Regions from separate parts of the Brevibacillus sp. BC25 genome, predicted to be linked through region 1. Evidence: riboswitches for the same ligand, from Rfam matches in the RefSeq annotation. Region 1 holds a riboswitch; each other region holds the start of a gene.
The links. Region 1 has a riboswitch for S-adenosylmethionine ahead of metK (methionine adenosyltransferase). Riboswitches for the same ligand answer to the same signal wherever they lie in the genome.
Positions count from the first base shown of each region.

Region 1 (7,404 bases):
TGTCGCTGATATGAAAAACACCGAGGTCGAATTGGAAGGCAATGAGCAACAGGAAGCTTCTGTAGGTGGAGCTGAAAAGATTCGTACGGAATTGTCTCTGAGTCCGATTTGGGAAAGTGAACTGGATTCCGAGAAAAAGTACACGCTTCGCTTTTTGCAAGAAGAACTGCCTGAGATGCGTAAAGGCATGATTAGCGTAACTGGATTCAGTATGATTCCGCAGCCAAACGGCATGACTGTCGCTATGTTCTTCCGCAACTCCACGAATAAGCCAGTGCGGATTAAAAACGTTGGATTAGCGATTTATCTCGATGATAAGGCGTTTGCACGGATGAAGGTTGATTTGTCAGATATGGACGCAATTCCGCCGCATACCAGCCGTCCGTGGGAGGTATTGTTCCCGGAAGAGAGCTATCTGCATGATAATTTCACCTTTAACCGTTGGAAAGTGGTTATGAAGGCTGGTAGAAATTCGCATGTATGGCCTCGTAATCTGGAGCTCGATCCTGAAATGGAAAAGCGCATGACCGATCGCCAAAAGGATCGTCTGGAAGCGTTGACGCAGTCTCTGCCAGTGATTCCGATTGATACCGTTCAGGTTACTGGTTTTGACATCGGAATGACAAAGGAAGGACATTTGGTAGCAGCGATGCTCTTCCGCAATGGGATGGCCCAGAATTACCGTCCTGATGAAATCAAGCTGACGATTGCTGATGCAAATGGTGATCTGGTAGCAACAGGTGTACTGGACGCAAGTAGCATTAATGTGAAGCCGGGTTACAGCCGTCCATGGATGATTGTATTCCCGCCAAATTTAGTGAAAAAGCCTGATGCCGACCTGAAAAGATGGACGCTTGAGGTAGAATAGAGCGCAATACTTTTGAGGTGTGGGAAAGAGGAGGTTGACTTATGAGTTGGTTATTGGAAAATTGGTTTGGTTCCAAGGAGAGCTTGGAGCAAGTACGCGAAGATATTCATGAGAATCTTCATAGAGAGTTTTATTTGGGTGTATCCGGAATAGATAATCCACAGCAATCTGCGAACCGTGTGGATTCCAAAGAATTGTTTTTGGTGCTGAACGGTCCGTGGGATGATCAATTGGACGAAGCGGAGCATGAGCTCTTGCAATACGCGCATGATGAAATGCCTCCAGTGGTTCGTAACGAAGTAGGTATCATTCCGTTCTTTACGCAGGTTACCAATGATGGTTACTTGGTTCTTACCTACGTTCGCAATGCGACTGACCGCAGCATTTTGCTGCAAAAACTTCCGTTGTCTTTGGTGACGGAGGATGGAGAGGAAGTCGCGAGAAAGACTTTTGATCTGATCACATCTGGTCCAGTGATGGAAATGTCCAGCCGTCCGATGGAATTCATGTTCCGCTGGGATGAGTTCGACCGTATTCCTGAAAAAGAGGTTCCTCTGAAGCTGACCTATATCAAGCCGAAAAAGAATGAAGTAGAAGAGAATCAAAACTTCAATTTGGGTCTGAGTACAGATGAGTCCAAGCAATACTTGCAGCAGGCAGCAGAGAAGGCTCCGATTGTAGAGGGCGAAGTAGATTTGCAAGTCCTCGACATCAAGCCAGGTGAAGATAACGGACTGAAAGTCATCGTTGCTTTCCGTAACGGTCTGGGAAAACGTCTGGAGTTTACCGAAGTGCCGATTATCGTTCATGATAAGGATGGCGATACGGTAGCACGTGTACACTTCACCTTGGAAAACATGAAAGTAGAAGCAAATAGCCATCGTGTATGGGCATTTGATATTCCGTTCTCCTCCATTAAAAAGGAAGAGGTAAATCTGGCGGAACTGACTGCTTTTATTCCGAAAGCACAACAAAGAAAAAAAGAAAAAGCTCAGGTAACACCTGAAGTGGAAGACAATAAAGGTTTGTTACAGTAAGGAGAAAACCCTTTTTGCCCATGGTGAAAAGGGTTTTGTACTGTTATAACGTTCCAAATATTGGGTAATCAGGGTTGCGTGTCTCCCTTTTCATCCGCTATGCTAGGACGAGAAGATAAATACCTGAATTCCTTTTAGACTGCTTATTGTGCAGGGGAGAGAAGGAAGGACTGTTTTGCATGAAAAAATCAGTGAACATGTCAGTAGCGACTGCGTTAAGTGTCGCGCTAGTGATGGCAAACAACCAAACTATTTATGCTGCAGCACCAACTGCATCGAATGACTACTATTTAAGTAACCAGCTTCATTTGAGTCAGATTAGAGCTCATCAAGCTTGGTCACTCGTAAATAGTAATGAACAGATTATCATCGCAGTGCTGGACTCCGGGGCGGATTACAAGCATCCTGATTTGAAGGACAACCTTCTGCCGGGTGTGAATCTTGTCAATCCCGGGAGGTCTGCCCAGGACGATAACGGACATGGAACAGAAGTAACTGGTGTACTGGCTGCTAGCGGGAATAACAGTATTGGTGTATCCGGTGTCTTGTGGAATGCCAAAATTTTGCCGATTAAAGTTTTGGCCAAAAATGGAGATACTACGGTGCAGACTCTTGCTAAGGGTATTAACACTGCCTTGGATCGTGGTGCCAAAGTCATCGTGATGTCTCTCAGCAGTATGGCCTACTCTAAGGAACTGGCGAATGCTGTGCAACGAGCGGAAAGAAACGGAGCTGTTCTGATTGCAGCTAGTGGCAATGAGAGTAGCCGTGTGGCTTATCCGGCAGCTTATCCTACGGTGTTAGCGGTAGGGGCTGTAAGGAGTAACAATGAAGTGCTGTATCAAAGCAATACAGGACCTGAGCTGAACCTGGTAGCACCTGGTTTCAATGTTTATACGACCAAGCTTGGGGGAAAATACGGTTCTTTTAGCGGTACTTCAGCAGCGGCACCACAAGTAGCGGGTGCAGCGGCGCTCATACTAGCTCGTCATCCCAAACTAAGTCCATTTGATGTGAGACAATTGCTTTTTCAAACGGCTACGGACTTAGGGGAAAAGGGATGGGATCGGAAAACGGGCTACGGATTGTTAAATGTCGACAAGGCAGTTCGAACGGCCTTATCCTATGACTTTTTAGAGCCGAACAATCAGACGTACTCAGCCAAAGCGTTTCCGATTGAGTCTCAGATACGTGGAAATTTGGGGCCAAAAGACACGATAGATTGGCTGAAGATGGACATCCCTTACGATGGGAAGGTCAGCTTCACAGCATCAGTGACTTCCGGTGTTTCTTCAGCGATGGCAGCTACCTTTTACCCAGAGAATCGTCCGCCGATTACGCAGTACTTCGGGAATGGGGATACGATAACTGTTCCGGTCAAGGCGGGAAGAATGAATATCCGGTTGATGCGTAACGGAGGGGTCAACAACGCTTTTACCTACGTGTTGACGAGTAAGTTTACCATTAATCCGGACCGTAACGAACCGAACGATACACAAGAGACGGCAAGGCCGCTCGTAGGCAACGAAATCAGTGTAACAGGCAATTTCCACGATGAAGGGGATCAGGATTGGTTCTCCTACTACGTTCGTGAATACGGGCATATGGATGTCACTGTTAGTCCTGATAATAAGCGTGTCGATCTAGTGCTGGGTATCGGTAAACAAGAGCCCGGGAAAAAGACGGTTGTCTGGGATCCTAACTACGATAATGGAACGAAAGACAATCCGACGGAGCGTGTCCAAAAAGAAGTGTCACCAGGCAAGTATTTCATCCGTGTGAGTGAGTACAATCGTAATGCGGTGAATGGCGAATATCAGCTGGATCTGGGATACACGCCAGTAAAAAAAGATTTTAATGAGCCGAATGACACCTATCAAAAAGCGTCTCCGTTAAGCGGTGGGACAGTGATGTCAGGCACAATACCGACAGCTACTGATTCCGACTGGTTCCAATTTACTGTGAATAGTGAATCGTATGTGACGTTCCGAGCGCCGTACATTCCTGTCGATAGCGGCTTTCGTTTCGCGCTCTATAGCGATCGAAACATGAACTATGCGATCGCTTCGACGAATGAGGTAGCGGAGCTGTCTAACCGAGGAAACGATGTTATCGGTTTGCGTTTGCAACCAGGAAAATATTATGTACGCCTTAATAGCGGTACTGCCTTCAAATATGAATCGTACCGACTCACGGTGACGCAGCAGAAATTGATAGCGGGCTATCGCGATATTTCGGACCACTGGGCGCGCTCAGAGATCGTCAGACTTAGCTCTCGCGATATTGTAAATGGGTTTAATGATGCGTCGTTCAAGCCGAACAAGGCAGTGACCCGTGCAGAGTTTGCCACAATGCTGCTTAAATCGATGCGTGCGACCGGTTCCAAGGTAGCGACTACCTATACAGGAAAAACGACCTTCCGGGATATGCCAAAGCGGCACTGGGCGTATCACAACCTAGGTGTATCCTATCAATTGGGAATTTTGAAAGGGTACCCGAAGAATGAAATGAAGCCGGATCAGCCGATATCGCGTGCAGAGATGGCAGTAATGATCGCGCGGGCACGTGATGTTTTGATGTATAACCGTGGTACCTCGAATTATCAGGATGTGCCAACGAGTCATTGGGCTTCTCCTGCTATTGAGGCTTTAACATCTAGAAATTGGGTCAATGGGTACGGTTCTTCCTTTAAACCGAATGGAAGGGCAACTCGCGCCGAGGTAGTTGTGGTACTTTCCAAAGCCTATCAACTATAAGTAAAATTTTTCCTATTGACATCTCTGAAAAAAACAATTATTCTATTATCCGTAATGGATACTCTTATCCAGAGCAGGCGGAGGGACTGGCCCTATGAAGCCCGGCAACCGATCTAGAGCGGTGCTAACCAGCAGAACGGACATCTGTTCTGGCCGATAAGAGGATGAAGGAAGCAAAAAACGCTCAAACCTTTTCCTCCTAAAAGATGGAAAAGGTTTTTTATTTGCGTTTACGTAGATAAAATCCTGACTCGGCTACCACACTATTTGTATGAGGTCAAAGGAGGTATTTTCTCATGGCTTTGCAAAAAGGTCGTCGTCTGTTTACATCCGAATCTGTAACTGAAGGACATCCGGATAAAATTTGTGACCAAATTTCCGACTCCATCTTGGATGCGATCCTGTCCAAAGATCCAAACGCTCGCGTAGCTTGCGAAACTTCCGTAACTACTGGTTTGGTTCTCGTAGCAGGTGAAATCACTACAAACACTTATGTGGATATCCAAAAGCTCGTTCGTGAAACCATTCGTGAAATCGGTTATGACCGTGCGAAATTTGGTTTTGACGCTGATACTTGCGGTGTTATTACTGCAATTGGCGAGCAGTCCGCTGACATTGCACTTGGTGTAGACCAAGCATTGGAAGCACGCGAAGGCAAAATGACTGACGCGCAGATCGAAGCAATTGGTGCGGGTGACCAAGGTTTGATGTTTGGTTTTGCTTGCAATGAAACACCTGAGCTGATGCCACTTCCGATCAGCATGTCCCACCAATTGGCTCGTCGTCTGACTGAAGTACGTAAAAACGGAACACTTGCTTACCTCCGTCCTGACGGAAAAACACAAGTAACCGTTGAGTACGATGGCGACAAACCAGTTCGTATCGATACAATCGTTATTTCTACCCAACATGCTCCTGAGACAACTTTGGAGCAAATCAAGCAAGATCTGGTTGAACAAGTAATCAAACCAGTTGTTCCAGCTGAACTGTTGGACGCTGATACCAAATACTTCATCAACCCAACTGGCCGTTTCGTAATTGGCGGACCACAAGGGGATGCTGGCTTGACTGGCCGCAAAATCATCGTAGATACTTACGGCGGTTATGCTCGTCATGGCGGCGGTGCGTTCTCCGGTAAAGATCCGACAAAAGTTGACCGTTCCGGTGCTTACGCAGCTCGTTATGTAGCGAAAAACATCGTGGCTGCTGGCCTCGCAGACAAATGCGAAGTACAAGTTGCTTACGCAATTGGTGTAGCACAACCAGTTTCCATCGCAGTAGATACTTTCGGTACAGGTACCATTTCCGAAGAAGCTCTGGTGAAATTGGTTCGCAAACACTTCGACCTGCGTCCTGCTGGTATCATCAAGCAGCTCGACCTGCGTCGTCCTATCTACAAACAAACAGCTGCATATGGCCACTTTGGACGCAATGACCTGAATGTTCCTTGGGAGCAAACAGACAAAGCAGAAGTTCTGAAGCAAGAGGCTGCTCAACTGTAATATTGCTGAATGACATAAAAAGAGCCTGGTATTGCTACTGGGCTCTTTTTCGTTTTAGGAGCAGAGTCATCCAATTATTGGGTCAATTGTTGCACAGGAATTTGTAGGACTGTGTCGAATCTCCTAGTGAGGAAGTAGAGGAGGGGTTTTTTTGCCGAACAGAAGGCTCTTCCTGATCGTGTTTCTTACTTTTTTGTTTTTTGCAGTGGCTATTGGGTTGTTAGGCGAATCTTTTCTGGAAAAAAAGAATAAACAAGAAGTGCAACCTTTTCCCCAAGTGGATACGTCTATAAGCATAAGTGAGACAAAAAATGCTGAGCCAAACGTCACACCAATTGAAGAAGCAGCGGTTCAAACGAAAAAGTGGTATAACAATCAGGTTGTGGTTTTGACGTACCATCATGTCACGGATCAATCGAATCAGCGGTATGTCATAGCTCCTGATCAATTTGCCCGACACATGAAATTTTTGCATGATAACGACCTGAATCCGATTTCGTTGGATGAGTTCCTGCGATTTATGGAGACGGGTACCTTACCGACTGAGAATGCTGTTTTGATTACGTTTGACGATGGGTATGAGAGTTATTACAGAGAAGCATTTCCGATCTTACGTACATACGGCTACCCTTCAGTGAACTTCGCGATTGCGGGGCGCTTAAGAGATGTAGCTGACCGAAAACGGGAGAATATGACGCCACCACTTACGCGTCAACAGGTTAACGAAATGGTTCATACGGGACTGGTTACGATCGGGTCCCACACGTACAGTCTGCATGAAGAGGAAGAACGAAATGAATGGGGCGATCTTGGCCCAGAAACAGCTCCGGTCTATCTGAAAGACTTGCAGCGTTTAGAGGACGTGAAAGAGTACAGGGACCGCCTCTATGTGGATTTCAGTATATCTCGCGTCAGTTTAAGCGAATGGATGAAGCAAGAGATCGAAGTCATCTCGTTGCCGTTTGGATACACAAGTCCAAGCGTACTGGAGACAGCTCGTCAAGCTGGCTACCGCTATGTGTTTACATCCAATCGTGGATTCGTAAAACAGGGAACAGATCCGTTTGCCATTCCACGCAATGACATGGGTCTGAGAGATGTAGAAGAAGAGCACCTCCAACAGTTGTTCACGAAGGCTAAAAATGAGTTTGAAGGAGAGCAATCATGAACAAAGCGATAGACATCAGCGTGCTGGACGGGGTGATCAAGCGAACGATTGAAACCGTAGAAACGAGTAAAAC
Region 1 is NZ_AKIX01000101.1:8,991-16,394, forward strand. It holds gene PMI05_RS23095 (SLAP domain-containing protein) at 1-868, shown strand, start outside; gene PMI05_RS23100 (SLAP domain-containing protein) at 910-1,905, shown strand; gene PMI05_RS23105 (S8 family serine peptidase) at 2,085-4,661, shown strand; SAM riboswitch class I at 4,723-4,824, shown strand; gene metK (methionine adenosyltransferase) at 4,958-6,163, shown strand; gene PMI05_RS23115 (polysaccharide deacetylase family protein) at 6,315-7,331, shown strand; gene PMI05_RS23120 (sensor histidine kinase) at 7,328-7,404, shown strand, end outside.

Region 2 (7,404 bases), on a different contig from region 1:
CTGATGCATGAAGATCTGTTCCGCGTTGCGAAGTCGATGGTCAATTTTACTCAACCGGGTGTGAGAGTAGGGAGTAGTGGTTCGCAGGTCGGATTGCTGTACGGAAACATCAGCATGGAACTACGCGAGCGGGTTGGGGGAGAAGAAAAGAACGCGGGCCGTTTTGAGAGTACGAATGTGCTATGGAACGTGAATGCGAAGCCGCAATGGACGAACGGGGTCAGGGAGCAAAAGCTGTTTTTCCGTTATCCGACAGAGGGGGAAACGGAGGATACCATGTCTCTCACTTCACCTGCCTGGACGACTATGGAGAAGCTGCCTGAGGGAACTGTTTCGCAGCTTGCAATATCTTTTGACCACTTTCTGACGTACGAGGAGTATTATGCACTGATTTCCCGCCATGTTACCTCTTCAGGACAAGATACAGTTTGGTTTGCGGTAGATACAGGGGTGGAGCTCAAGCAAGCAGAGAGTGATGTACCCAATCTGTTACTTGGTGCAGGGGACGTATGGGGATTTGCTCAGAGAGAACTCGATTACGGAGGTGCGCCCATCCGGGTAAATGGGGAAGGGGCAAGAAGAATGGCGACCTATCTGAACGAAATGAAGTACTTATCTGAGCAAGAAGGTCTGACTCGCGATATTGGCAAAGCCTTGGTATTTGGTAGCGACCCTCAGATAGCAGAACGATACAACTACATGCAACAAAACGGAGTGCGAATCTACGGCGCTGTCCTGACCGGACCTACAAAAGAACTACTGAAGCTCAAGGCCGAAAAGTCGATAACAGCAGCGTTTTTAGGCAAAGTAGACTGGTGGAATTGGGAGCGACCTGCGGCATCGGGAACACAACACAGCTACTAAAAGCAAGGTGCGAATTTTTGCACAAAAGGGTGTTGACATCGTGGAAGCGTTGGTTGTATGATTCAAACTAAATCAAAAACCGAATACGTTTTGGATACCTTATCCAGAGAAGGTGGAGGGACTGGCCCGATGATACCCGGCAACCGACATGACGCCATTCAGACGCGAGGAAGCGACTGATTGACAGGCGACATGCACGGTGCTAATTCCTGCAGAAACAAAAGTGGTCTGGAAGATAAGGGGGACATCAACACGGTTCTTACACGTGACGACAGCGACCTCTTTTCTTCGGGAAAAGAGGTCTTTTTTTGCTCTCATGACACAAACAAAACAAGTAGAGATAGAGGAAAAATACGCAGAGGGGAGTTTTGGAATCATGGCATATCGCGCATTGACTGAACAGGAAGCAGTGGAGTACGTAAAAGGAATACCGGGTCTTTTTAGCGAAGGAGCAGAGCTGACCAGTCGCGAAATCGGGGATGGCAACCTCAATCTGGTTTTTGACATTCAGGAGCCAGCATCCGGTAAGAGCGTCATTGTCAAGCAAGCACTGCCTTTTGCCCGCGTCGTGGGAGAATCTTGGCCGCTTACGATTGATCGGGCTCGCATCGAGAGCGAGGCACTCCGCATTCAGCACAAATACGTTCCAGACCTGGTGCCGCAGGTGTATCATTTCGACGGGGAGCTTGCGTTGACTGTCATGGAAAACGTCGGGGACCACATCATCATGCGCAAAGGTCTGATCGAAGGAAAGCGGTACCCGCTATTCGCGAAGCAAATTGGTCGTTTTCTCGCGCAAACCTTGTTCTTCACATCCGATCTGGGCGCGCATCCGTACGATAAAAAAGCGCTAGTCGGAACATTCATAAATCCAGAATTATGCAAAATCACAGAAGACCTCGTCTTTACCGATCCGTATGAAAATGCGCCTACCAACGACTTCAACCCGTTGATTCGCAGGGAAGTCGAGGCGATCTGGAACAACAGGCCGCTGAAGCTGGAAATCGCCAAGCTGAAATACGATTTCCTTACGCGCTCAGAAGCGCTGCTGCATGGTGACTTGCATACCGGAAGTATTTTCATCACAGAAAACAGCCTGAAAGCAATCGATCCAGAATTCGCTTACTACGGCCCAATCGGTTTTGACATCGGGGCGATTATTGCCAATCTGCTGCTCAACTACGCAGGACAGCACGGTTTGCAAAAAGATCAAGGAGAACGGGAAGCGTACCGCGAATACTTACTGGAAACGGTCGAGGATGTCTGGAATGAATTCGTTTCGCAATTCGTTCAGCTCTGGCACAAGCACGCCAAAGAGCGCAGCGCTCATGTCGAGGGACTGTGGCAAAGCTACGTGAAGCGCTTGATTCAGGATACAGCAGGCTATGCCGGATGCAAAATCTTGCGCCGTGTCATCGGCTTGGCGGGCGTAGCGGACCTGAATGCCATTGAAGACGACCAGACTCGCGCAGAAGCAGAGCGTCTGGCTCTCTCGATTGGAGAAGCACTGATTCTCGGTCGCGGCGGCATAGACGAATCGACAGATATCACGGACATCGTACGCACTGTGACCGAACGTTACTATCAGGAGGCTACAACAGTATGACAACCAGCACTCAATTGGCACCTGTTAAGTGGGAGAATAACGCATTGGTCTTGCTTGACCAGACGCGTCTGCCAGTAGAAACGATCTATTTGAACTTAACTACCTCCGAGCAAGTATGGGGTTCCATCCGTCGCTTGGAAGTGCGTGGCGCACCGGCGATTGGCATGGCAGCAGCTTACGGGCTTTACCTGGGCATTCGTGGCAGTGAAGCGAGTAACTACGACGAGTTTTGGCAGGAACTGAACCAGCAAGCAGACTACCTGGGCTCTTCCCGTCCGACAGCCGTGAATCTGTTCTGGGCGTTGGATCGAATCAAAGCTCGTGTTGAAAAAGAAAGCGGAGCTTCGATTGCCGAATTGAAGGCAGCAGTGCTCGATGAAGCACTGACGATTCAAAAGGAAGATGCTGAAGTATGCCGGACCATCGGAGAGCATTTGCTCACTCTGTTGCATGACGGTATGGGAATTCTCACACACTGTAATCCAGGGGCATTGGCTACAGCAGCTTACGGTACGGCTACCGCTCCATTTTATTTGGCAAAGGAACGCGGTTGGAATCTGAAGGTGTACGCAGACGAAACCCGTCCTGTCCTGCAAGGCGCTCGTCTTACTGCATTCGAATTGCAGCAAGCAGGGATTGATGTGACGCTCATCTGCGACAACATGGCGGCGATGGTTATGTCCCAAGGGAAAGTAGAGGCTGTCATTGTCGGTACAGACCGCGTAGCAGCGAATGGAGATGTCGCCAACAAAATCGGTACGTATGGGGTAGCGGTATTGGCAAAAGCTCACGGCATTCCTTTTTACGTGGCTGCTCCCTTGTCCTCTGTCGATCTGGAGACACCAACAGGCGCAGATATTCCGATTGAAGAGCGTCCAGCCGAGGAAATTACCCATGGCTTGGGCAAACAGGTAGCTCCAGACGATATCAAGGTGTACAATCCTGCGTTCGATGTAACGCCTGCGAAGTACATTACAGCGATCGTCACGGAGACAGGCATTTTCAAGCCGGAAGAGATCGGCAATAGCAAAAAATAAAAAAACGAATTTTAAGCGTTCGCCCTCTTGTTGCTGGCGGACGCTTTTTGCTCATTTTGGCGTTTTCCAGTAAAATATCCAAGAAAAGGGGAGATACGTATGCAACCGATTCAACGGATAGCAATCAATGAAGATACGTACTTGAAACAATTAGAATTAGCCGATGCTGAGGAGTTATTTTTGCTTACGGATTCGAACCGGGAGAATCTTATGGAATGGCTGCCGTGGCTGAATTATACGAAGAAGGAAGAGGATTCGCGCCAATTCATCCAAGCGACGATCCATCAGTACAACGATAATCGCGGCATCAACTACGGTATTTGGTACCAAGGACGTCTGGCTGGTACAGTCGGCGTACATACGGTGGATTGGATCAACAAAAAGACGTCCATTGGCTATTGGCTGGGTGCGCAATTTCAGGGTAAGGGCCTAATGACGGAAGCAGTGGCGACCTACTTGGACGTATTGATCTTCGGGTCATGGGATTTGGAAAAAGTAACGATTCAGGCTGCTACGGAAAACTACAAAAGTAGATCGATTCCGGAGCGATTAGGGTTTCAACTGGAGGGGATACTACGCCGGAATGAATTCCTTTACGATCATTACGTGGATCATGCCACTTACAGCTTGCTAAAAGAGGAATGGCTTGACTGGAAAACCGATAAAAAATAGTAGATTGAACTGTATGCTTCGATTGACAATGAAAATTCTGTAAATTACGATGGTGAAGACAGATCAAGAGGGCTGCGTGTGATTCGCAAGCCCTTTTTTAGTCGTGCTGTTAGGCTTAAATAAATAGAGGTGATTTACATGCAGACACTTCGGCAATTATCTTGGTTTTTCCGTGCCTATTGGAAACGGTACGTCATTGGAATCTCTGTGCTGTTTATCATCGATGTCCTCATGCTTTGGCCGCCGAAATTAATTGGGGACACGGTGGATTCGATTCGTAACAGTTCCCTGACGGACGCTGACTTGACGCAAACAGTGGTCATCTTGCTCGTTTTGGGTATTAGCTTGTACGGATTGCGGTTTCTCTGGCGGTACTTGTTAAATGGGGGAGCCTTGATACTGGAGAGGACGTTGCGCGAGCGACTGTTTGCCCATTTGACGAGAATGACTCCTTCATTTTTTCATCGCAAGCGCAGTGGGGATTTGATGGCCGTCGCTACCAACGATATTCCTGCCATTGAACAAACTGCTAGTACAGGGGTACTTACGCTTGTCGATGCGCTATTCATGACCTTGTTAACGCTGGGCGTCATGATGACCGCGATTGATTGGAAGCTGACGCTGGCTGCGCTGATCCCGATGCCGTTTTTGGCTTGGTCAACGGCGTACTATGGAAAGTTGCTGCATGAGCGTTTTTACTTGGCGCAGGAAGCCTTCGGAGAGATGAATGATCATGTCCAACAATCCGTATCGGGCGTTCGGGTATTAAGAGCATTTGTTCAGGAAAAGGCCGATATCGAGGCATATCGCCGAGTCAGTGAAAAAACGTTGGAGAGAAATGTGAGCGTTTCGCGGATCGACGCCCTGTTCGAGCCGACAATCGCGATTATTATTGGCTTCAGCTTTTTGATCGGGCTGGGCTATGGGACGTATTTGGTGTTCACTAGCGCTATCTCCTTAGGGGATTTGGTTGCGTTCAATTTATACTTGGGACTTTTAATTTGGCCGATGTTCGCCTTTGGGTGGCTGGTCAATGTATTGCAACGCGGTGGTGCTTCCCACAAGCGTTTTACAGAGCTAATGGTGGAGCAGCCAGATGTGACGGAGGCAGCGAATCCGGTCACGAGCCAAATCGCCAATACCGTAGAAGCACGCCATTTTTCCTTTACGTATCCAGGCACTGACAAGCCGGCACTCACCGATATCTCGTTTCGTTTGGGCGCAGGAGAGACGCTTGGGATTGTCGGACGGACAGGAAGCGGCAAATCGACGCTATGCCGTGCCTTATTGCATCAATATCAGATGAAGGAACAAGCTCTGTTTATCGGGGGCATCCCAATTGAGGGACTCGCTTTTGATACGTTGCGAGAAAAAATCGGCTATGTGCCTCAGGAGCATTTGCTGTTCTCACGGACGATTGCAGAAAATGTTACATTCGGGAAACCACAAGTGACGACCGAGGACGTGATGCATGCGTTGGAGCTTGCGGAGATGAAGAGAGATCTGGAGCAATTCAGAGATGGATTGCAAACCATGGTTGGAGAGAAGGGCGTCACCCTCTCGGGGGGACAAAAACAGCGCATTTCCATTGCACGCGCTCTTTTGATGGATGCGGGTATCCTGATTCTCGACGATTCTTTATCGGCTGTGGACGCGCGGACAGAGGAGAGCATCCTTTGTCATCTGAGACAGGAGCGCGCGGATAAAACGACGATTATTACCGCTCATCGTCTGTCTGCCGTACAGCACGCACAACTGATTCTCGTGCTGGATGAGGGGCAGATCGTCGAACGGGGGACACATGACGAGCTGATGCAACACAACGGCTGGTATGCAGAGCAGTACCGTCGTCAGCAAATGGAACAGGATGTGGCTGGTTGAGAGAGGGGGAAAGCGTTTCATGAGCAAAGAAAATGTATGGGGGCGTTTGACCGAGTACGCCAGACCATTTCAAAAGCAAATACTAGGCGCGCTGTTCCTACTCTTGCTGGGGACGAGTGCAGAGTTGGCGGGGCCTTTTTTAGCCAAGGTCATGATTGATAATCACATCCTGGCGATCCAGAAGCCTTGGTATCAACTGGACGAAGTGCCACCACAAGCAGCGGGGCAAGTCGCCTCACTGAACAGTACGAACTATATTCGTGAAGATGTTGCAGCAAAGACGGGTCTTGTTTTGGACAGTATCACTCAAAAAGAAGTAACCGTGCTGACAGAAGGCACGACCTATTACTTGGTTTCCGGCAAGGTGAATCCAAACACGCAGAAGCAGTTCACCCCGATTGCGCCAGAAAACGGCAGGGAACGCTTCGAGGTAACAACCAAGGATCAATCAGGTAAAATGATGACTTCCACAGGCATTCGGCTGACCGCAGAGGAAGTCAAGGCGATGTATCAAGGGGATGTCCTGCCCATTGTCTGGCTATCTGTAGGTTATGGAGCACTGATCTTGCTCTCAGCTGGTTTCAACTACGTGCAGATTTTGTGGCTGCAAAAGATCGCTCAGCGCATCATTCAGCAAATGCGGATGAAGCTGTTTATCCATTTGCAAAAGCTCCCGGTTGCCTTTTTTGACAAAACGCCAGTAGGTGCGCTCGTCTCCCGGGTGAGCAATGATACAGAAGCCATCCGTGAGCTGTATGTAAGTGTGCTCGCCACATTTGTACAGAACGCTCTTTATTTGATTGGAATCTTGATCGCGCTCTACATCTTGCAGCCTGAGCTCGCCCTCTTCTGCTTTTTGACGGTGCCAGTGCTCGTACTGTTAGTCTACGTGTATCAAAAGTACAGCTCTCGCTACTATGCGGTGATTCGCGCGAAGCTCGGTGATATGAACACAACGATTAATGAAATGATCCAGAACATGACGATCGTGCAAGCTTTTCGTCGGGAGAAGGGCGTACAAAAGGAGTTTGCTGATGTAAACGAGGTCTACTTCAAGGTGCGGATGAAAGAGATCAATCTGGAATCCTTGCTTTTACGCCCAGCGGTAGATTTGATCTGGAAAGTTTCCTTGACCCTGATCGTCTGGTATTACGGCGCGACTTCCTTCCACAGCGCGATTTCCTTCGGTGCGCTTTTTGCTTTTGTCGATTACATGGGGCGTTTTTTCGAACCGATCAACATGATCATGAATCGGTTGTCACAAATGCAGCAGGCGACCATTTCGGCGGGGCGTGTCTTCGAAATTATGGATGAGACCACGGAGAAGAAAGAAACTGGTGCACA
Region 2 is NZ_AKIX01000088.1:20,264-27,667, forward strand. It holds gene PMI05_RS21640 (anti-sigma factor) at 1-864, shown strand, start outside; SAM riboswitch class I at 961-1,106, shown strand; gene mtnK (S-methyl-5-thioribose kinase) at 1,241-2,470, shown strand; gene mtnA (S-methyl-5-thioribose-1-phosphate isomerase) at 2,467-3,507, shown strand; gene PMI05_RS21655 (GNAT family N-acetyltransferase) at 3,607-4,179, shown strand; gene PMI05_RS21660 (ABC transporter ATP-binding protein) at 4,318-6,060, shown strand; gene PMI05_RS21665 (ABC transporter ATP-binding protein) at 6,080-7,404, shown strand, end outside.
Region 2: another riboswitch for S-adenosylmethionine. It lies ahead of mtnK (S-methyl-5-thioribose kinase); the one in region 1 lies ahead of metK (methionine adenosyltransferase).

Region 3 (7,404 bases), on a different contig from region 1:
ATTTTCGGCATTGGCGATTGCGCGAATCTTCCCACGTCCAAAACTGGGGCTGCTATTCGCAAACAGGCACCTGTCGTCGAAAAAAACCTCCTCGCGCTGATCAATGGTACTTCATTGGCTGCCAAGTATGACGGTTATACATCCTGCCCGCTTGTAACGGGGTACAACAAACTGGTTCTGGCCGAATTTGATTACAATCTGATGCCGTGTGAAACCTTTCCTTTTGACCAATCTAAAGAGAGATTCAGTATGTACCTGATGAAAAGAGAACTGCTTCCCATCCTTTATTGGAATGGCATGCTTAAAGGATTGATGTAAGGCAGTCTTGAAAGAGAGGAGGAGAGCATCATTTTGAACGCCAGGAAGGAACAGAGAAGTTTTACAAACTCATGAAAGATCCTACCGTCCAAAAGACACTTCGCTTTACCGAATCGCTGCTAGAAGTAATCGCGGAAAAATCAAACAAATAATAGACGTGTAAGAGGAGGAGTGCACTATGTTGTTACGTTATTTTTATGATGAAAAACTGGCTCATGCATCTTATCTGGTCGGCTGCCAAAAAACCGGGGAGGCAATTGTGATCGATCCCGGCCGTAATCTGGCTCCTTACTTTGAAGTCGCAAAAGCAGAGGGAGTAACCATTGTAGCCGCCACCGAAACCCACATTCACGCTGATTTTGTATCTGGTGCCAGGGAACTGGGCGCAGCTTATCAGGCGAAGCTGTTTTTATCCAATGACGGCGATGAAGATTGGAAATATCAATACTTGGAAGGTTTGAACCATCAGCTTGTCCATGATGGGGATCGCTTTTTTATCGGGAACTTGCTATTTGAAGTTATGCATACGCCTGGCCATACACCCGAAAGCATCTCCTTCCTTTTGACAGACCTCGGAGGGAATGCAGATCGCCCCATCGGGATCTTCACGGGAGATTTCGTCTTTGTCGGCGATATCGGCAGACCAGACTTGCTCGAAAAAGCGGCGGGAATGAAGGGTACGTCCGAGTCAGGTGCAAGGGCCATGTTCCAGTCCCTCCAAAAATTCAAGCAACTGCCGGATTATATGCAGGTATGGCCAGCTCATGGCGCAGGAAGCGCTTGCGGCAAAGCACTGGGGGCCGTGCCGTCTTCTACCGTCGGCTATGAAAAGCTCTTTAACTGGGCGATGTCACACTCCAGTGAAGAGGAATTCGTCACGGCACTCCTGGATGGACAACCAGAGCCGCCATCGTATTTTGCAGTGATGAAACGCGTGAATAAGGAAGGTCCTGCCTTGCTCAACGAACTCCCTGTTGTTCAAGAGTTCAACTCGTTTGAACAGGTAAAGGAATCGCCGGAAAACGGACAGATTGTCGATACGCGTCCTTTCCAGAAATTTGCGAAGGGGCATCTGGCGAGAACACTTCACATTCCTTTTAACAAATCATTTGCCAACTGGGCAGGCTGGATTGTCGATTACGATCGCCCGGTTCACATCCTGGCCACCCCAGATGAGCTGGACGTGATTTTGAAAGCCTTGCATTCCGTAGGGATTGACCATGTCACAGGCTTTATCGACAGCGGCAAGCTGATGGAAAGTGAAATGTCTTCGCTCGAGACAATTGAAGAGGTAACACCGCTGGAGATTGCAGAACGGGTGAAAAAGGGAGAGGTTCACGTAGTAGATGTGCGTAATCTGGCTGAGTGGAAGGAAGGACACATTCCGAATGCACAGCACATCATGCTCGGTACTCTCGCCATGCGGCTGGATGAGATTCCTCACGATAAGCCGCTTCTCGTGCAGTGCCGTTCCGGTGCCCGATCCGCTATTGGCGCAAGTATTCTTCAGGCAAACGGATTCAAGGATGTAATGAATTTGAGCGGCGGAATCTTGAAATGGCAAAAAGACGGCTTGACAGTTGTAGAACGAGGATAAAACGAAGCGAGGTGTTGCAAAGGGTGAGCCTATGACTATCGACCTTGTGATCACACTGTTTGTTATCGGTTTCGCGGGATCATTTATCTCTGGTCTCGTCGGAATCGGTGGCTCTATCATCAAGTATCCGATGCTTCTGTACATTCCGCCCGCCCTTGGATTCGTTGCTTACACAGCTCACGAAGTATCCGGAATAAGTGCAATCCAAGTATTTTTTGCCACCCTAGCTGCTGTTTGGACTCTACGAAAAGATAAGCTTATTCATTACCAGCTCGTTCTGTACATGGGAAGTGCCATTATCGTAGGAAGCTTGCTTGGAGGGTATGGAGGAAAATATCTATCGGCAGAAGCCATTAATATTGTTTACGCCATCCTGGCCACCATTGCTGTAATCTTGATGTTCCTGCCAAAAAAGCGAATGGACGAATGTGAACAGAACGAGGTTATCTTTCATAAAACAACAGCCATATTATCCGCTTTGATTGTCGGAGGGGCTTCCGGAATTGTCGGGGCAGCTGGCGCTTTTATTTTGGTTCCCATCATGTTGATCATCCTCAAGATTCCGACAAGAGTTACGATTGCTTCATCTCTTGCCATTACCTTTCTTTCTTCCATCGGTTCGACTGTAGGGAAATGGATGGCGGGGGACATATTGCTGTGGCCATCCGTGATCATGGTAATCGCCAGTATCTTGGCAGCGCCGCTCGGTGCGAAGGTCAGCAAACGTTTGGACACACGGATTCTCCAAAGCATTCTTGCCTTGTTGATCCTAGCCACCACAATTAAGATCTGGGCTGATATCCTCATATTCATACGTGTGTGAAGATTTACTTTTTTCATAAATAAAATAAAGAAGAATCAATTGTTATTGAACAGGATTGACATATCCGAGTAAAATGATAAGATAAAAAAGAATTTTACGATGAAATTAAATTTCATAGAACATTCTTATCTAGAGTGGTGGAGGGACTGGCCCGATGAAACCCGGCAACCTTGGTCTGATTGACCTTACGGTGCCAATTCCTGCGGAGTTATTCTGCGAGATGAGAAGGTGGGAACCGTGCAATTGCCCCTCTTCTTTTCGGAGAGGGGTTTTCTATATTTATAATTCGTAGTATTCATATCATTTTACTTTGTATTATGTGAAGGAGGAAACAACGTGCTTCATTATGCGGTCAAGCGTGGCTTTCTCATGATCGTTACCCTGTGGATTATTGTCACGGTAACGTTTGTGACCATGCACCTGATTCCGGGTGACCCGTTCGCGTCTGACGCCAAAATGCTACCAGAAGAAGTGGTAAAAAACATGCGGGCGGAGTACAACCTGGATCAGCCAATCACGATACAGTACCTGCTCTATCTGAAAGGATTGCTGCAATTTGACTTGGGGCCCTCTATCCAGTCTAAGACGAGGGATGTGAACACGCTGATTGCAGAGGGATTTCCCGCTTCGGCTGTTCTGGGACTCCAGTCGTTTATTGTCGCGCTGGCAGGTGGAATCACACTGGGAATCGTAGCGGCACTCTATCACAATCGAACCTTGGATTTCTTGTCTATGTTTGCAGCCATCGTTGGGATCTCCATCCCCAGTTTTATTCTGGCGCCACTTATGATCAAGTACTTGGCGGTCAAATGGGAGCTTCTTCCCGTTGCTGCGTGGGGGAGCTGGGAGCATTCGATACTTCCAACGCTTGCGCTCGCTATCGGTCCGCTCGCCATTATCGCCCGTTTCGTACGAGCCAGCATGCTTGAGGTTTGGCAACAGGAATACATAAGCACGGCGGAGGCGAAAGGGCTTGGCACCTTTTCTATTGTCGTTAGACACGGGATGCGAAATGCCATCCTGCCGGTTCTTACCTTTATCGGTCCGCTGTTTGCCAACCTGATGACCGGAACCTTTGTGGTGGAAAAGATTTTCGCCATTCCTGGGCTCGGCAAATACTTCGTGGAAAGCATTTTTAACCGCGATTACCCCGTTATTTTGGGAACGACAGTGTTTTACAGCTTTGTGCTCATTTTTACTTTGTACATCATCGACTTACTGTATCGGGTGATTGACCCGCGCATCAGATTGACGAGTGGAGGGAAGTAGCGTTATGGCCAATCCGGCAACACAACTGGATTCCCTGTTTCGACCAGTAGACCGAAACAGGCTATCCGAAGAAATTCGGGAACGTCCCAGTCTTGGGTATTCGCAGGAGGTATTGCAGCGGGTATTCCGCAACAAGCTGGCAATGCTCGGGTTCTTCTTGCTCGCAACAGTGGTGATCCTCTCGATCATCGGACCGATGCTCGTCCCCCACAACCCGCATGAACAGTCATTGACGAAGGGTAATCTGCCGCTGTCGGGCGAGCACTGGTTTGGAACGGATGACTTGGGTCGGGACATGTGGGCACGTACCTGGGGAGGCGGTCAAATCTCTTTGTTTATTGGTGTAGCGGCAGCTGCCATCGACTTAGTGATTGGTGTATGCATCGGCGGGATTTCCGGTTACATGGCAGGGAGGAACAAGCTGGGCGACCGTGTGGACAACATCCTGATGCGGTTGGCTGAAATTCTGTACAGCATTCCTTATCTGCTGGTGGTAATCCTGCTGATGGTGGTTCTGGAGCCTGGTCTCACAACGATCATTATTGCCCTTTCGCTAACTGGCTGGGTCGGAATGGCCCGCCTGGTCAGAGGACAAATCATGCAGATCAAGCGTCAGGAGTTTGTACTGGCTGCAGAAAAGCTGGGTACCTCTCATGTCAAAATCATCATCAAACATCTGCTGCCGAATACGATCGGCGTCATCATCGTCAACCTGACCTTTACGATACCGCATGCGATTTTTGCCGAATCGTTTCTCAGCTTTCTTGGACTGGGTGTGCAAGCGCCAACCGCCAGCTGGGGAACCATGGCCAACGACGCGCTAGCGGTTATGCTGAGCGGACAGTGGTGGCGGCTGTTTTTTCCGGGATTCATGATTTCCCTTACCATGTTTGCGTGCAACGCGCTCGGGGATGGTTTGCAGGACGCACTGGACCCGCGGATCAGGAAATAAGGGGGAGTACAACGTGAAGCCTTTGTTAGAAGTAGATCAGTTGCGCGTCTCCTTTCGCACGTACGGTGGAGAGGTGCAGGCAGTAAGAGGGGTTTCCTTTTCTGTGAAGGAGGGAGAGACGCTGGCGATTGTCGGGGAAAGCGGCTGCGGAAAAAGTGTGACTGCACGGGCATTGATGGGGATGATTCCTCCGCGATCCGGTCAGGTAAAAGGCGGCAGCATTCGGTTTCGCGGGCGTGAACTGACGGGGCTAACCAAGTTGGAATGGCAGCAGGTTCGTGGCTCGCAGATCGGTATGATTTTCCAGGACCCGATGACCTCGCTGAACCCCACGATGAAAATCGGCCAGCAGATTGCGGAAGGGCTGATCAAACATCGAAATCAGACGAAGACGGAAGCAAAGGAAGAGACGTTGAAACTGCTGGAGAGGGTAGGCATTTCGGAGGCGGCGAGGCGATTTGAACAATATCCGCATGAGCTAAGTGGAGGTATGCGGCAGCGTGTCGGAATCGCCATGGCGCTTGCCTGCCAACCGCAGTTGGTTATCGCCGACGAGCCGACGACAGCACTCGACGTGACCATCCAGGCGCAGATTCTTCGCCTGATGAAGGAGTTGCAGGAGCAGTTGAACACCTCGATCATTTTGATCACCCACGATCTGGGAGTTGTCGCAGAGGTGGCCGATCATGTAGCAGTAATGTACGCAGGCGTAGTGGTGGAGAGCGGCCCGGTTGGAGAAATCTTTGACAACCCGCGCCACCCATACACACAAGGGCTGTTGCAGTCTGTACCACGTCTCGTTGCAGGTAAAAAAGAGCGGCTGATCCCCATCGAAGGGACACCGCCGGATCTGTTTCGTCCGCCTGCCGGTTGCCCGTTCGCTGCACGTTGCCGATTTGCCATGGAAATTTGCTTAGAGCATATGCCGCAATCGAATTCGTTTTTTAATCAGCATGAGGCGAGCTGCTGGCTGAACGACCCGCGTGCCCGAAAAGCAGAAGCGTGGATGGTAGCAGGGAGGGAGACACATGCTTGACAACATTGTAGGGGTGGAGAATCTCGCTAAATCGTTTGAGATTGGCGGCGACCAACGGGTTAGAGCTGTTGACCGAGTCTCTTTTGAAATCAGGCGAGGGGAGACGCTCGGAATTGTTGGGGAAAGTGGCTGCGGCAAGTCTACGCTTGGCAGGACGATAGTGGGCCTGTACCCAGCTACTGCGGGTCGAATCCTGTTTCAAGGCAAAGACATTGCCAGGATGGATAGACGCGAGCGACGGGAAGCAAACCGCCACATGCAGCTGATCTTCCAAGATCCCCAGGCCTCACTCAATCCGCGTTTACGAGTGGGGGACATCATCGCCGAAGGAATCGACTCCTATGGATTGGCAAAAGGCAAAGGGCGAGAAGAACGCATCTATCGACTGCTAGAGCTAGTAGGATTGCACCCAAGCCACGCAAAACGCTTTCCGCATGAATTCAGCGGCGGACAGCGTCAACGTATCGGAATCGCCCGTGCGCTTGCGGTGGAGCCCAGCTTTATCGTGGCAGACGAGTCCATCTCCGCACTAGATGTGTCCATCCAGGCGCAAATCGTCAATCTTTTAGCCGATCTTCAGGCAGAGCGGTCCATCACCAATCTGTTTATCGCCCATGACCTGTCGATGGTGAAGCACATCAGCGACCGGATTGGTGTGATGTACCTGGGGCGGATGGTGGAGCTGGCACCGAGCGAGGAGTTGTTTGCTACGCCGCTACATCCATACACGCAGGCATTGATCTCGGCCATGCCGGTCTCCCATCCAGCCCAGCGAGAAGAGCGGAAGCAGATTGTACTGACCGGAGAACCGCCAAGCCCGATTCATCCGCCAAGCGGTTGCCCGTTTCGCACCAGATGTCCGGTTGCCCAAGGCGTTTGTGCCGAAACAGCGCCGGATTGGAAGGAGGTGAGGCACGGACACTGGATCGCTTGCCATCTTGTACAGTAGATAGAGGAGAACAAGGAGGAAATCATAATGAAAAAGGGATTGCTCGCTTTTGCCGCATTGCTGGCGCTCGCTATACCTGCGCTTTCTGCGTGCGGCAGCGATAAACCGGCTGCGTCTTCCGATCAACAGACGGGAGCAGCCGTCAAACAAGTCATGACCGCTAATCTGCGGGGCGAACCGTACACATTAGACCCGGCATTCGCTTCCGATACCACCTCGTACTGGGTGATTGACCATCTATACGAAGGAGTGTACCGATACAGCCAGAATGGAGACATCAGCGAAGGCGCAGCAGAAAAGGTAGAAGTCTCCCCGGACGGAAAAACCTACACGTTTACGCTGCGCCCCGAGATGAAATGGTCGAACGGCGATCCGTTGACGGCGCATGACTACGAATACTCCTGGAAACGCGTGCTGAATCCGCAGACTGCCGCCTATGAACCATCCGCACTCTACTACA
Region 3 is NZ_AKIX01000040.1:129,701-137,104, forward strand. It holds gene PMI05_RS12495 (FAD/NAD(P)-binding oxidoreductase) at 1-318, shown strand, start outside; gene PMI05_RS12500 (rhodanese-like domain-containing protein) at 497-1,915, shown strand; gene PMI05_RS12505 (sulfite exporter TauE/SafE family protein) at 1,947-2,738, shown strand; SAM riboswitch class I at 2,861-2,965, shown strand; gene PMI05_RS12510 (ABC transporter permease) at 3,075-4,007, shown strand; gene PMI05_RS12515 (ABC transporter permease) at 4,012-4,959, shown strand; gene PMI05_RS12520 (ABC transporter ATP-binding protein) at 4,973-5,995, shown strand; gene PMI05_RS12525 (ABC transporter ATP-binding protein) at 5,988-6,944, shown strand; gene PMI05_RS12530 (peptide ABC transporter substrate-binding protein) at 6,972-7,404, shown strand, end outside.
Region 3: another riboswitch for S-adenosylmethionine. It lies ahead of PMI05_RS12510 (ABC transporter permease); the one in region 1 lies ahead of metK (methionine adenosyltransferase).